DNA from 2 places in the Duganella vulcania genome. Region 2 is predicted to be linked to the other one. Evidence: predicted binding sites of a transcription regulator. Region 2 holds the regulator's gene; the other holds the start of a gene.

What was found. The regulator sigma-54, encoded in region 2, starts transcription at its own class of promoters, with help from an activator protein. The targets are predictions, from matches to a motif close to TGGCANGNAANCTGCTTT.
Positions count from the first base shown of each region.
Region 1: the regulator sigma-54 is predicted to act here: its motif matches at 2,940-2,957, upstream of glnA (type I glutamate--ammonia ligase).

Region 1 is NZ_WWCX01000040.1:45,992-53,088, reverse strand. It holds gene GTP90_RS20220 (transglycosylase domain-containing protein) at 1-719, shown strand, start outside; gene GTP90_RS20215 (TAXI family TRAP transporter solute-binding subunit) at 860-2,224, shown strand; gene GTP90_RS20210 (rhodanese-like domain-containing protein) at 2,228-2,686, opposite strand; gene glnA (type I glutamate--ammonia ligase) at 2,998-4,413, shown strand; gene GTP90_RS20200 (DUF4124 domain-containing protein) at 4,539-5,042, shown strand; gene glnL (nitrogen regulation protein NR(II)) at 5,039-6,133, shown strand; gene ntrC (nitrogen regulation protein NR(I)) at 6,203-7,097, shown strand, end outside.
Region 2 is NZ_WWCX01000024.1:6,223-13,319, reverse strand. It holds gene GTP90_RS15475 (monovalent cation:proton antiporter family protein) at 1-710, opposite strand, end outside; gene GTP90_RS15470 (KpsF/GutQ family sugar-phosphate isomerase) at 838-1,836, shown strand; gene GTP90_RS15465 (KdsC family phosphatase) at 1,836-2,366, shown strand; gene lptC (LPS export ABC transporter periplasmic protein LptC) at 2,379-2,972, shown strand; gene lptA (lipopolysaccharide transport periplasmic protein LptA) at 3,001-3,588, shown strand; gene lptB (LPS export ABC transporter ATP-binding protein) at 3,591-4,343, shown strand; gene GTP90_RS15445 (RNA polymerase factor sigma-54) at 4,347-5,825, shown strand; gene hpf (ribosome hibernation-promoting factor, HPF/YfiA family) at 5,903-6,262, shown strand; gene GTP90_RS15435 (enoyl-CoA hydratase/isomerase family protein) at 6,355-7,097, shown strand, end outside.

The DNA.
Region 1 (7,097 bases), on a different contig from region 2:
TGATCGAGGTGGAAGGCTTCATGGAAATCCACAAGCAGTGGAAGAAGATGGGTTATCCGTTTGAATCGCTGGTGCCGTCGTATGCGACCACGCTGGGCGCGTCGGCCGACCGTCCGGCCGCGCTGGCGGAGCTGATGGGGATTATCGTCAACGGCGGCGTGCGCAAGACCAGCCAACGTATCAGTTCGCTGCACTTCGCCGAGGGCACGCCGTACGAGACCATCGTGAGCAAGGCCAAACCGACCACCAACGAACAGGTCATATCGCCGGAAGTGGCGCGCGTGGTGGCCGACGCGATACGCGGCGTGGTGTCGGACGGCACCGCCAAGCGGGCGCGCATGGCCTTTGTCGGCTCGGACGGCAAGGTGATTCCGGTGGGCGGCAAGACCGGCACCGGCGACCAGCGCTTCGACGTGTACGGTGGCGGCGGACGGCTGATTGAATCGCGCTACGTGAACCGCTCGGCGACGTTTGTGTTCAACATCGGCGAGCGCTTTTTCGGCTCAATGACGGCCTACGTGCACGGGCCGGACTCGAAGCACTACGACTTCACCAGCGCGCTGCCGGTGCAGTTGCTGGTGGTGCTGGCGCCTAGCCTGATGCCGCTGATCGAACCGCATCCGGTCGCCAAGCCGGGGGCTGTGCCGCCGGCGATCGTCAAAACCGGCGGCAACGCCACCGCATCCACCACGCCGCCCCTGCAAGCTTGCGGCGGCTAAACATTGGGGTCAAGTCTGACATTCGGACACGAGCTCTAGCGTAGGCGCGTCCTACGGCTGAGCACGTGTCCGAATGTCAGACTTGACCCCACGTTGATTTGTGGGCAATGTATCAGCCCATGAAACCGATACGCCACCACATGTCCAAAATCCTCAAGTTCACGCAGTTTTCGTTGCGGGACTTGTTTGTCGCCGCCGCTCCTTCCATCGCCCTGATCGCCGGCGTCTGCGCGCTGGCCTACTGGCTGGTGGACCCGCAGCCGCCGCGCACGGTGCGCCTGGCGACCGGCCAGGAAAACAGCGCCTATTCGGAATTCGGCAAGAAATACGCGGCCGCGCTGGCCAAGCACGGTGTGAAGGTGACGCTGGTGCCGTCCGCCGGGTCGGGCGAAAACCTCAGGCGCCTCAAGGCCGGCGAGGTCGATATCGCCTTCGTCCAGAGCGGCTCCACCAACGAGGAGGCGGCCGAGCGTGAAGGCCTGACTTCGCTGGGCAGCCTGTTTGTCGAGCCGCTGTGGCTGTTCCTGCGCGAGACCAAGGGCAAGCTGCCCATCACCCAGCTGACCCAGTTGCGCGGCTTGAAGATCAACTACGGCCCCAAGGGCGCCGGCGCGCCGCGCCTGTTCCGCCAGGTGCTGGAGCTGAACGGCGTCGAGAAGGGCGAGGTGGAGCGCTTCTCGCTGGCCAACACGCCGGCCACGGTGGAGCTGCTGGAGGGCCGCATCGACGGCCTGGTGTTCACCTCGGCGCCGGAAGCGCCGTTGATCCAGATGCTGCTGCAAACGCCGGGCATCAAGCTGTTCAATTTCAACCAGGCCGAAGCGTACGCGCGCAAGCTGCCGTTCCTGACGCATGTGGTGCTGCCGCAGGGGATCGTCGACCTGGGCCGCGATATCCCGGCCGAGGACTACAACCTGATCGCCCCGACCGCCACGCTGGTGGCGCGCGACGACCTGCATCCGGCGCTGGTGGACCTGTTCGTGCAGGCGGCCAGCAGCATCCACGGCGGCGCGGGATGGTTCTCGCAGCAGGGCCAGTTCCCGTCGGCCAAGTACACCGAGATCCCGGTCGACGCCGAGGCGGCCAAGTACTACAAGAGCGGCCCGCCGCTGTTGCAGCGCTACATGACGTTCTGGCTGGCCAATTTCCTCGACCGCATGTGGGTGGTGGTGGTGGCGCTGGGCGCGCTGATCCTGCCGCTGTCCAAGGTGGTGCCGCCGCTGTATGTGTGGCGCATCCGTTCGCGCGTGTACCGCTGGTACGGCCAGCTGCGCGCGGTGGAGCAGGCGGTGGAGGAGGCGCCGGAGGAGATCCGCATGCAGGTCTATGAACGCCAGCTGGTGCGCCTGAACGAGATCGAGGACCTGGTCAACCAGGTGTCGATCCCGCTGTCGTTCGCGGATGGCTTGTACGGCTTGCGCAGCCACATCCAGTTCGTGCGCAAGCGTATCCAGTTCCTGATGGGCGAGTCGGCGCCCGCTCCGGACGAGGCCGCGGCGGTGTAGAACCTAGGCGCCGATCCAGGGCAGGTCAGCCTTGCACCAGCCGTTGATGTTCTTGCGGTGGCCGCGCTCGTCCTTCTCGCCCTCGAAGCCTTCGAGGATGTCGTAGCAGTGCTGGTAGCCGTGCTCGGTGGCCAGCTTGGCCGCGCCGCGCGAGCGCACGCCCGAGCGGCACAGGAACAGGATCACCTGGTCCTTGCGCGCCACCGAATTGAGCTGCTCGATGAATTCATGATTGGCGATCCCGCCCGGATACAGGCTCCACTGCACCGCACCATGTTGGGCCTCCGGAATGGCCACCCGGCCGACCCAGTCGCGCTCCGCATGGGTGCGTACATCGACCAGCTTGACCGCGTTGTCCGCGCTGACCAATTCATACGCTTCCTGCGGCGTGACGGCGCCGGCATAGGGCCAGTCTTTGCTGCGGCTGCGCGCCAGCGCAAGAATATCGTCTATTTTGCTCATGTCATGTTCCAGAAATAAGTTTGAGTTTATTATAGGCCTCCTGCGTACGCACCACACGCAGGCGCACCAAAGCCGTGCAATTTTCGGGAAATTTCCCGAAATGCACAGATACGGTGCAAAATCTCGAATATGCACTGAGTTGGTGCGGTGTTGAACTGCCTCAAATAGCGTCACTTGGACTTCCCCGTGAATTTTAGATTCATTTGGCGGCGAGTTCAAAGACGCTACCGACACAAGCCCCGGAAGTTTGGGCTGGCACGGATACTGCTTACCAAGAGCGCACGAGCCCCACATTCCTTTAGGAGATACGCATGGCAATGACAGCCGCAGAAGTTCTGAAAATGGTCCAGGAAAACGAAGTCAAATTCGTTGATTTCCGTTTCGCCGACACCCGTGGTAAAGAACAGCACGTCACCGTGCCTGTGTCGCACTTCGACATCGACAAGTTCGAATCGGGCCACGCCTTCGACGGTTCCTCGATCGCCGGCTGGAAAGGCATCGAAGCTTCGGACATGATTCTGCTGCCAGATCCAAACACCGCGAACATCGACCCGTTCATGGAAGAGACCACCCTGTTCATGCAGTGCGACGTGATCGAACCGTCGGACGGCAAGGGTTACGACCGCGATCCACGCTCCATCGCCAAGCGCGCTGAAGCCTACCTGAAATCGTCCGGCATGGGCGACACCGCCTACTTCGGCCCGGAGCCAGAGTTCTTCATCTTCGACAGCGTGCGCTGGAAGATCGACATGTCCGGCTGCTTCGTCAAGATCGATTCCGACGAAGCTTCGTGGACCACCGACAAGGAAATCGAAGGCGGCAACAGCGGCCATCGTCCGACCGTCAAGGGCGGCTACTTCCCAGTGCCACCAGTGGACAGCTTCCAGGACATGCGTTCGGAAATGTGCCTGATCCTCGAATCGCTGGGCATCCCGGTCGAAGTGCACCACCACGAAGTGGCCGGCGCCGGCCAGAACGAAATCGGCACCAAGTTCTCGACCCTGGTCGAGCGCGCCGACTGGACCCAGAACCTGAAATACGTGGTCTGGAACGTGGCCCACAGCTATGGCAAGACCGCCACCTTCATGCCTAAGCCTATCGTTGGCGACAACGGTTCCGGCATGCACGTGCACCAGTCGATCTGGAAAGACGGCGTCAACCTGTTCGCCGGCGACGGCTATGCCGGCCTGTCGGAAACCGCGCTGTTCTACATCGGCGGCATCATCAAGCACGCCAAGGCGCTGAACGCGATCACCAACCCAGGCACCAACTCGTACAAGCGTCTGGTTCCAGGCTTCGAAGCACCGGTCAAACTGGCGTACTCGGCCCGTAACCGTTCGGCTTCGATCCGTATTCCACACGTGGCCAATCCAAAAGGCCGCCGTATCGAAACCCGCTTCCCGGATCCACTGGCCAACGTGTACCTGTGCTTCGCCGCGCTGCTGATGGCCGGCCTGGACGGTATCGCCAACAAGATCCACCCGGGCGAGGCAGCATCGAAAGATCTGTACCACCTGCCGCCGGAAGAAGACGCGCTGATCCCGACCGTGTGCTCGTCGCTGGAAGAGGCACTGGACGCACTGAACAAGGACCGCGAGTTCCTGACCCGTGGCGGCGTGTTCAGCGATTCCATGATCGACGCCTACATCGAACTGAAAATGCAGGACGTCCAGCGCATGCGCATGACGACTCACCCTGCCGAGTTCGACATGTACTACTCGCTGTAATAGCAACGCATCGGCCACGCCGGTGCCTGTAGCGCAGCAAAAAACGCGGGGCGAGCATGGCTTTCCCCGCGTTTTTCTTTGGATGTTGTATATTCGGGATGGATAGTTTCACCCATGGATTTCGAATGACAACTAGCTTGAAACGATGCGTGTCGATGGCGTCGCTGGCGCTGCTGGGCTGCATTGCGATGCAGGCCCAGGCGCAGATCTACAAATGCGTATCGCCCAGCGGCAGCATCGAGTACACCGACGTCAACCGCGGCAGCCATTGCAAGTCCATGGATTTGCCGGGCGCCGTGATCCCGGCGCCGCCGCGCCGCCAGGCCGCGCCTGCGCGCGGCAACGTGCCGGCGCCGGTCACCACGCCGGGCGATTTTCCCCGCGTCGACAGCGCCGAGCAGCGCGCGCGCGACGCCGACCGCCGCGGCATCCTGGAGGACGAGCTCAAGAGCGAGACGCAAAAGCTGGCCGAGCTGCGCAAGGAGTTCAACAATGGCGAGCCGGAACGGCGCGGCGACGAGCGCAACTACGCCAAATACCTGGACCGGGTGGCCGGCATGCGCGACAGCATCAGCCGCTCGGAAAAAAATATCGAAGCATTGAAACGTGAGATCGCGAACATCCGATGACGAGTCTACATAACGCCGGCAAGCACCGGCCGGCCGCCCTGGCGGGCCTGGAGCTGCTAGCCTCGGCCGTGGTGCTGCTGGACCCCGAGGGCCGCTTCGTGTATGCCAACGCGGCCGCCGAGAATCTGCTGGAGAGCTCGCTCAAGGCCCTGTCGCGCCAGACGCTGAGCGCGCAGTTCCTCAACCCCAGCGAGCTCGACAACATTTGCACGCAGGCGCGCGAGCACAAGTTCTCCGACCTGCGCCAGGACCTGACGCTGGAGCGCGCCGGCCGCGATCCGCTGCATGTGCACAGCATCGTCTCGGCGCTGGACGATCCGGCCGGCCACGTGCTGATCGAACTGCGCGAGCACCTGCAGCACCTCAAGCTGGACCGCGAGGAGCGCATCCTCGACCAGAGCCAGGTCAACAAGGAGCTGATCCGCAACCTGGCGCACGAGATCAAGAACCCGCTGGGCGGCATCCGCGGCGCGGCGCAGCTGCTGGAGATGGAACTGCCGGCGCTGCACGCCGGCCAGTTGCGCGAGTACACCCAGGTCATCATCAAGGAGGCGGACCGGCTGCAGACCCTGGTCGACCGCCTGCTGGCGCCGCACCGCCGGCCGCACATCGTCGGCGACGTCAACATTCACGAAGTGCTGGAGCGCGTGCGCAGCCTGATGCTGGCCGAGTTCCCGTCCGGCCTGACCATCCTGCGCGACTACGACGCCTCGATTCCCGAGTTCCGGGGCGACAAGGAACAGCTGATCCAGACCGTGCTCAACATCGCGCACAACGCCGCCCAGGCGCTGGCCGCGCGCATCGAGGCGGGCGATGCGGAGATCGTTTTCAAGACGCGCGTGGCTCGCCAGGTCACGCTGGCCAAGGTCCGCTACGGGCTGGCATTAGACTTGCATATCATCGACAATGGACCGGGTATCGCACCCCAGATCCGCGACCGGATTTTCTACCCCTTGGTATCGGGCAGGGAGGGCGGCAGCGGCTTGGGCTTGACCCTCGCGCAAACCTTCGTGCAGCAGCACATGGGCGTGATCGAGTGCGAGAGCCGGCCTGGATACACGGACTTCCGTATCCTGCTGCCGTTGCCATAAGCCCTGGCAAGCAGGGGCGGATGCCGAGTCCCTTGATTGACGATCCATATTGCGGGATACATACAACACATGAAGCCAATCTGGATAGTAGACGACGACGAATCGATCCGCTGGGTACTGGAAAAAGCGCTGGCGCGGGAAAACCTCGCCACCAAGAGTTTTGCCAACGCGCGCGACGCCATCGCCGCGCTGGAGTTCGAGACGCCGCAGGTGCTGGTGTCCGACATCCGCATGCCGGGCGACTCCGGCCTCGACCTGCTGCAGCTGGTGAAGTCGCGCTTCCCCGGCCTGCCGGTCATCATCATCACCGCCTTCTCCGACCTGGACTCGGCCGTCGCGGCCTTCCAGGGCGGCGCCTTCGAATACCTGGCCAAGCCGTTCGACATCGACAAGGCCGTCGAGCTGATCCGCCGCGCGCTGGACGAGAGCCTGCGCGAGACCAGCGTTGAATCGGGCCCGTCGGAAACGCCGGAGATTCTCGGCCAGGCGCCGGCGATGCAGGAAGTGTTCCGCGCCATCGGCCGGTTGTCGCAATCGAACGTGACGGTGCTGATCACCGGCGAATCGGGCTCGGGCAAGGAGCTGGTGGCGCGCGCGCTGCACAAGCACAGCCCGCGCGCGTCGCAGCCCTTCATCGCCTTGAACACCGCGGCGATCCCGAAGGACTTGCTGGAATCCGAATTGTTCGGCCACGAGCGCGGCGCCTTCACCGGCGCCCAGACCACGCGCCGCGGCCGCTTCGAGCAGGCCGAGAACGGCACGCTGTTCCTCGACGAGATCGGCGACATGCCCTTTGATTTGCAGACGCGTCTGCTGCGCGTGCTGTCGGACGGCCACTTCTACCGCGTCGGCGGCCACCAGCCCTTGAAGGCCAATGTGCGCGTGATCACCGCGACCCACCAGAACCTGGAACAGCGCGTGCGCGAAGGCTTGTTCCGCGAGGACTTGTACCACCGCCTGAACG
Region 2 (7,097 bases):
GCGCCCAGCGTGATCAGCAGCAGATTGAGCATGAACAGCTCCTGCGAGCGCCGCTTGACCACCACCGTGAACCAGCCACGCACCAGCTTCTGGCCGAAGAACAGCAGCAAGGCCAGCACGATCACGGCCTTGACGCCGGCCCAGGCCAGCGTCTCGGCCAGCGCGTCCGGCCGCTGGCCCAGCGACGGAATCAGGATCAGCAACGGCACCACGGCCAGATCCTGGAACAGCAGGATGCCGATGATCTTGCGGCCGTGCTCGCTTTCCAGCTCCAGCCGCTCGGTCAGCATCTTGGAGACGATGGCGGTGGACGACATGGCCAGCGCGCCGCCCAGCGCGAACGAGGCTTGCCAGCCGATGTGGATGGCCGGCGGCAGCTGCGTGGCGATGGCCCAGCCGAACACCATGGTGGCGACGATGGTCAGCACCACCTGCGCCATGCCCAGCCCGAACACGATGCCGCGCATGGCCATTAATTTGGGGAGGGAGAATTCCAGCCCGATGGAGAACATCAGGAACACCACGCCGAACTCGGCCAGCGAGTGGAAGGCCTCGCCCGACTCGGCCAGGCCCAGCGCGTGGGGGCCGATCAGGATGCCGACCGCCAGGTAGCCCAGCATCGGCGGCAGCTGCAGCATGCGGAAGGCGACCACGCCCAGCACCGCGCTGCCCAGCAACAACAAGGTCAATTCCAAAGGTGTAAACGTCATATCAACCTGGCCAGAAAATATTATTTCGTTGTTTGTGGGCTGTAGGGCCCCTTATGTTGTTACTGGCAAGTTTTTTGCTTTCTCAATTCGGCTATACTTGGGCATGAGTGTAACCCATGAAAAAACAATGCTGAAAGCTTTTGACGCAAATATGGCCGCGCGTGCGTTGCGCCTTGCCCGCGACACCCTGCAAAACGAGGCCGAGGCCATCGCCGCCCTGAACGCCCGCCTGGACGCCGACGACAGCGTGGTGCAGGCCATCGAACTGTTGCTGAATTGCAAGGGGCGTGTGGTCGTGTCCGGCATCGGCAAGTCCGGCCACATAGGCCGCAAGATCGCCGCCACGCTGGCCTCGACCGGCACGCCGGCGCTGTTCGTGCATCCGGCCGAAGCCGCGCACGGCGACCTCGGCATGGTCACCGCCGACGATGCCTTCATCGCCATTTCCTATTCCGGCGAGAGCGCCGAGCTGATGACCATCCTGCCGGTGGTCAAGCGCATGGGCAGCAAGGTCATCGCCATGACCGGCAAGCCCGGCTCCAGCCTGGCCGACATCGCCGATGTCCACCTGAACGTGGCCGTGGCCAAGGAAGCCTGCCCGATGAACCTGGCGCCGACCACCTCCACCACCGTCACGCTGGCGCTGGGCGACGCCATCGCCGTCGCGCTGCTGGACCTGCGCGGCTTCAAGGAAGAAGACTTCGCGCGCTCGCATCCGGGCGGCGCGCTGGGCCGCCGCCTGCTGACCCACGTGCGCGACGTCATGCGCAGCGGCGACGCCGTGCCGAAGGTCACCGCCGACGTCAAGCTGACCGACGCGCTGCTGGAGATCACGCAAAAGGGCATGGGCATGACCGCCGTGGTCGACGCCGATAACAAACCAATCGGCGTGTTCACCGACGGTGACCTGCGCCGCATGATCGAGAAGGTCCAGGACTTCACCAAGGTCGTGATCCGCGACGTCATGCACGCCAACCCGCGCAGCATCTCGCCGGAAAAACTGGCGGTCGACGCGGTCGCGGTGATGGAACAGTTCCGCATCAACCAGATGCTGGTGACCGACGCCGACGGCAAGCTGGTCGGCGCGCTGCACATCCACGACCTGACCCGCGCCAAGGTGATCTGATGACCGAATTAACGTATGTGGAACGCGCCGCGCGCGTCAAGCTGATGATCTTCGACGTCGACGGCGTGCTGACCGACGGCAGCCTGCACTACGGCGCCGAGGGCGAGGCGCTCAAGACCTTCAACGTGCACGACGGCCTGGGCATCAAGCTGCTGCAGGAGTCCGGCGTGCAGACCGCCATCATCAGCGCGCGCACCTCGCCGCAGGTGATCAAGCGCGCGGCCGACCTCGGCATCGGCTTCCTGCACCAGGGCGGCCACGACAAGCTCACGCCGTTCAATGCGCTGCTGGAAAAGACCGGCCTCACCGCCGAGCAGGTGGGCTTCATCGGCGACGACGTGGTCGACCTGCCGATCCTCACGCGCGTCGGCTTCGCGGTGGCCGTGCCGAACGGCCGCGCCGAAGTGCTGGAGCGCGCCCACCACACCACGGTGGCCGCTGGCGGCCGCGGCGCCGTGCGCGAAGTATGCGAACTGCTGCTGCATGCGCAGGGCACGTACGAGCGCGTGATGGCGCAGTTCCTGGTTTGACGAGGACCGAGCATGCATAAGAGAACAGCCCACCGCTGGCAGTTGACCATCGTGATGGTGGTCGGTGTGTTTGTCGCCATCGGCAGCTTCTGGCTGGTGCAGGTGGTCAACCAGGCCGGCCAGCAGGCGCAGGCCGACCAGCACCGCAACGAGCCGGACTACATCATCGACCGCTTCAGCATGGTACGCATGAACAAGACCGGCCAGCCGGCCTACATCATCTCCGGCGAGAAGCTGACCCACCACCCGGTCGGCGACGCGTCCGACATCGACAAGCCGTACGTGCACAGCCTGTCGGGCGACCAGCCGCCGATGAATATGCATGCCGACACCGCCCATGTCGACCAGGGCAATACGCGCGTCAAGCTCAGTGGTAATGTGGACGTGGTGCGCCCGGCCACGCCGAAGGCGCAGGCGCTGCGCATGACGACCTCGACCTTGACCGTGTACCCGGACGAGGAACGGATGGAAACCACCGCGCCGGTGGCGCTGGAGATCGGCAACGCCACCGCCAACGGCGTCGGCATGAAGGCCAACAACGCCACGCGCGAAGTGCAGCTGGGCGGACGCGGGCAGCTGGTGCTGCCGCCGCGCCCCGGCCATTGAAGAACCAACGATGAAGAATGGAATGACGATGAAAAAATTGATATTGTCGGCCGCCGTGCTGCTGATGGCGGCCTGCGCCGCCCACGCGGAAAAGGCCGACTCCACCAAGCCGACCACGATCCAGTATGATGATCTGCAGATCGACGACGTCAAGCAGGTCAAGACGCTGATCGGCAACGTGATCCTGACGCGCGGCACCTTGCTGCTGAAGTCGCCCAAGGCGGTGATGACCACCGACCCGGAAGGCTACGACTTCGTCGTGCTGACCAGCACGCCGGGCACGCCGGCCACCTTCCGCCAGAAGCGCGACGGCGCCGGCGACCAGTGGGTCGAAGGCGAAGCCGAGCGCATCGAGTACAGCAACAAGACCGACCTGGTCAAGCTGTTCTCCAAGGCCAAGGTGCGCCGCCTCGAAGGCGGCCGCCTCAGCGACGAGGTCAACGGCGAGTTCATTTCCTACGACAGCCGCAAGGAACAGTTCGCCGTGAAGAACACCGTCACCGGCGAGAGCAAGCCGGGCGCCGGCCGCGGCACCATGGTGATCCAGCCAACCATCCGCCCGGCCGCGCCGGCCGCCACGCCAGCCGCGTCGACGCCGCCGGCCACGGAGAAGTGAGCATGGAACCATCCTGCGGTAGCACCCTGATCGTACGCGGCCTGCAAAAGACCTACGGCAAGCGCCAGGTCGTGCATGACGTGTCCCTGCAAGTGGAATGCGGCGAAGTGGTGGGCCTGCTCGGCCCCAACGGCGCCGGCAAGACCACCTCGTTCTACATGATCGTCGGCCTGGTGCCGTCGGACGCCGGCAGCATCGACATCAGCGGCACCGACATCTCCTCGCTGCCGATCCACCGCCGCGCCTCGCTCGGCTTGTCCTACCTGCCGCAGGAAGCGTCGGTGTTCCGCAAGCTGACGGTGGAAGAAAATATCCGCGCCGTCCTCGAAATCCAGAAAGTGGACGGCAAGCCTTTATCCAAGGCTGCCATTGATGAACGGCTCAATACCCTGCTGGCCGATTTGCAGATCGAAAAGCTGCGCGAGAACCAGGCGCTGTCGCTTTCGGGCGGCGAGCGCCGCCGCGTGGAGATCGCGCGCGCACTGGCCACCAACCCGCGCTTCGTGCTGCTCGACGAACCATTCGCCGGGGTCGACCCGATCGCCGTCATTGAGATCCAGCGCATCGTGCGCTTCCTCAAGGAACGCGGCATCGGCGTCCTCATTACCGATCACAATGTGCGCGAGACGCTGGGCATCTGCGACCGCGCATATATCATCAACCAGGGCACGGTATTGGCTTCAGGCCGGCCAGACGACATCATCGCCAACGAATCGGTGCGTCGCGTGTATCTGGGTGAACACTTCCGTATGTGACCCATGAAACAGTCTTTGCAACTGCGCACGTCGCAGCACCTCGCGCTGACGCCCCAGTTGCAGCAGTCGATCCGGCTGCTGCAACTGTCGACGCTGGAGCTGCATCAGGAACTGGAACAGCTGCTGACCGATAATCCGCTGCTGGAGCGCCTCGACGACCCGCTGGACCGCTCGCTGCGGCTGCTGTCGGACGGCGCCATCAGCCAGCAAGCCCCGGTCGGCGACGCGCCGCCGGAAGGCCCGCCCAACGCCCAGGAGGCGCCGGCCGCCGACGCCGACAACTACGACGGCCCGGCCGCCGACACCGAGAGCACCAGCAGCGACGCCGACGTCGACTGGAGCGACGCCGGCCGCAGCAAGGCGCCCGACGACGAGGATGCGCGTCCGCAGCTCGAGGCCAGCCACTGCACGCTGCGCGAGCACCTGATGGAGCAGATGCGCGTGACGGTGCTGGAGATGCGCGACCGCGCGCTGGTCGAGCTGATCATCGACGCGCTGGACGAGAACGGCTACCTGGAGGAATCGCTGGAGGAAATCCACGCCCGCCTGCCGGAAGAGCTGGAGGTGGACCTCGACGAACTGCGCACCGCGCTGTCGCTGCTGCAAAGCTTCGACCCGATGGGCGTGGGCGCGCGCAACGCGTCCGAGTGTCTGGCGCTGCAGATCAAGCGCCTGCCGGGCATCCCGCTGGTCACGCGGCGCATGGCGCTGGCCATCGTGGAAAATCATTTGACCTGGTTTGCCCAGCGCGACTTCAACAAATTGAAGAAGGCGCTGCTGTGCGACGACGAGGATTTGCGCGAAGCACAAACCGTCATCCGCCAGTGCAATCCGCATCCGGGCTCGGCGTTCGCGTCGGACGTGTCGGACTACGTGGTGCCGGATGTGATCGTCAAGAAATCACGCAACGGCTGGCAAGTGAGCCTCAACAACGACGTCATGCCGCGCCTGCGCGTGAACGCCATGTACGCCAACCTGCTCAAGCAGGGAAAAGGCGAGGGCGCGATGGGCGCGCAGCTGCAGGAAGCCAAGTGGCTGATCAAGAATATGCGCCAGCGTTTCGACACGATTTTGCGCGTCGCACAAGCGATAGTAGAACGACAAAAGAACTTTTTCTCGCACGGCGCGGTCGCCATGCGCCCCCTTGTGCTTCGCGAAATTGCTGATACACTGGGTCTACACGAGAGCACTATTTCTCGTGTAACAACTCAAAAATATATGCTGACCCCGCATGGCATGTTTGAGTTGAAATATTTCTTTGGTAGCCATGTCGCCACCGAAGCGGGGGGGGAAGCAAGTTCGACGGCGATACGCGCACTCATTGTGCAATTGACAGGAGCAGAAGACCCGAAAAATCCTTTATCCGACAGTAAGATTGCGGACATGCTGGGAGAACAAGGCATGGTGATTGCGCGACGAACTGTTGCCAAATATCGCGAAGCTTTGAAAATCCCGCCAGTCAGTCTCCGCAAGTCTTTGTAGTTACTTGGTTCCTGCGCGCCCGGTAGCAATGGGCCCCGCACTAACCGTAAGAAGCGACATTATCTTTAGGAGTGTGTATGAATCTCACCATCAGTGGACATCATCTCGAAGTGACCTCGGCCATCCGTGAATACGTGCAGAGCAAGCTGGAACGCGTCACCCGCCACTTTGATCAAGTGATTGATATTGCTGTCATCCTGACCGTAGATAACCTTAAAGAGAAAGAGAAACGCCAGAAGGCTGAAATCAACCTGCGCATGTCGGGCAAGACCGTCTACGTGGAAAGCCTGTCCCAGGACCTGTACGCCGCCATCGACACCTTGGTCGACAAGCTGGATCGGCAGGTCATGAAGTACAAAGCCAAGGTCCAAGAGCACGGTCACGATGCGATCAAGCATCTCCCGGATAGCTACGAACCCGCTGCCGCCGCCCTATAACAACGGCCCCGGCACCATCAAACTAAGGGCGCACTGGCGCCCTTTTTTGCGCCCGCATAGAATAGGGTTTTCACCACTATCCTGCGCACCCCATGAGCGAATACGTCCACACCAGCGTCAGCAACGGAACCGGCTTCATCACGCTGGACCGGCCCAAGGCCTTGAACTCTTTATCGCTGGCGATGGTGCGCGACATCACGCAGGCGCTGATGGCGTGGCGCGACGACAGCGGCGTGGCCGCCGTGGTCATCCGCAGCAGCAGCGAGAAGGCCTTCTGCGCCGGCGGCGACATCCGCTTCTTCTACGACGCCGGCCGCGCCACGCCGCAGGGCGGCAGCGCGCTGGTGGAGGACTTCTTCACCGAGGAGTACGCGCTCAACCACCTGATCCATTTTTATCCCAAGCCGTACATCGCGCTGATGGATGGCGTGGTCATGGGTGGCGGCATGGGCGTGGCGCAGGGCGGCCCCGGCTGCCGCGTGCGCATCGTCACCGGGCGGACCAAAATGGCCATGCCGGAAGTGAACATCGGCCTGTTCCCGGATGTGGGCGGCAGCTACTTCCTGTCGCGCGCGCCGGGCAAGCTGGGCTGCTATCTCGGCGTGACCGGCGTGACCATTAGCGCGGCCGACGCGCTGTACGCGGGACTGGCCGACCACTACGCGCCGGCCGAAGCGATGGAGGTGCTGGAGGCCATCCTGGAATCGACCGCCGGCGCGGAACTGGCCGAGGCCATCGCCGCCTTCGCCGAGCCGTTCAAGGGCGCGGCGGGCGACAGCAAGCTGGCGGCCGAGCGCGCCGCCATCGATCGCCACTTCGGCGCCGGCTCGGTGCC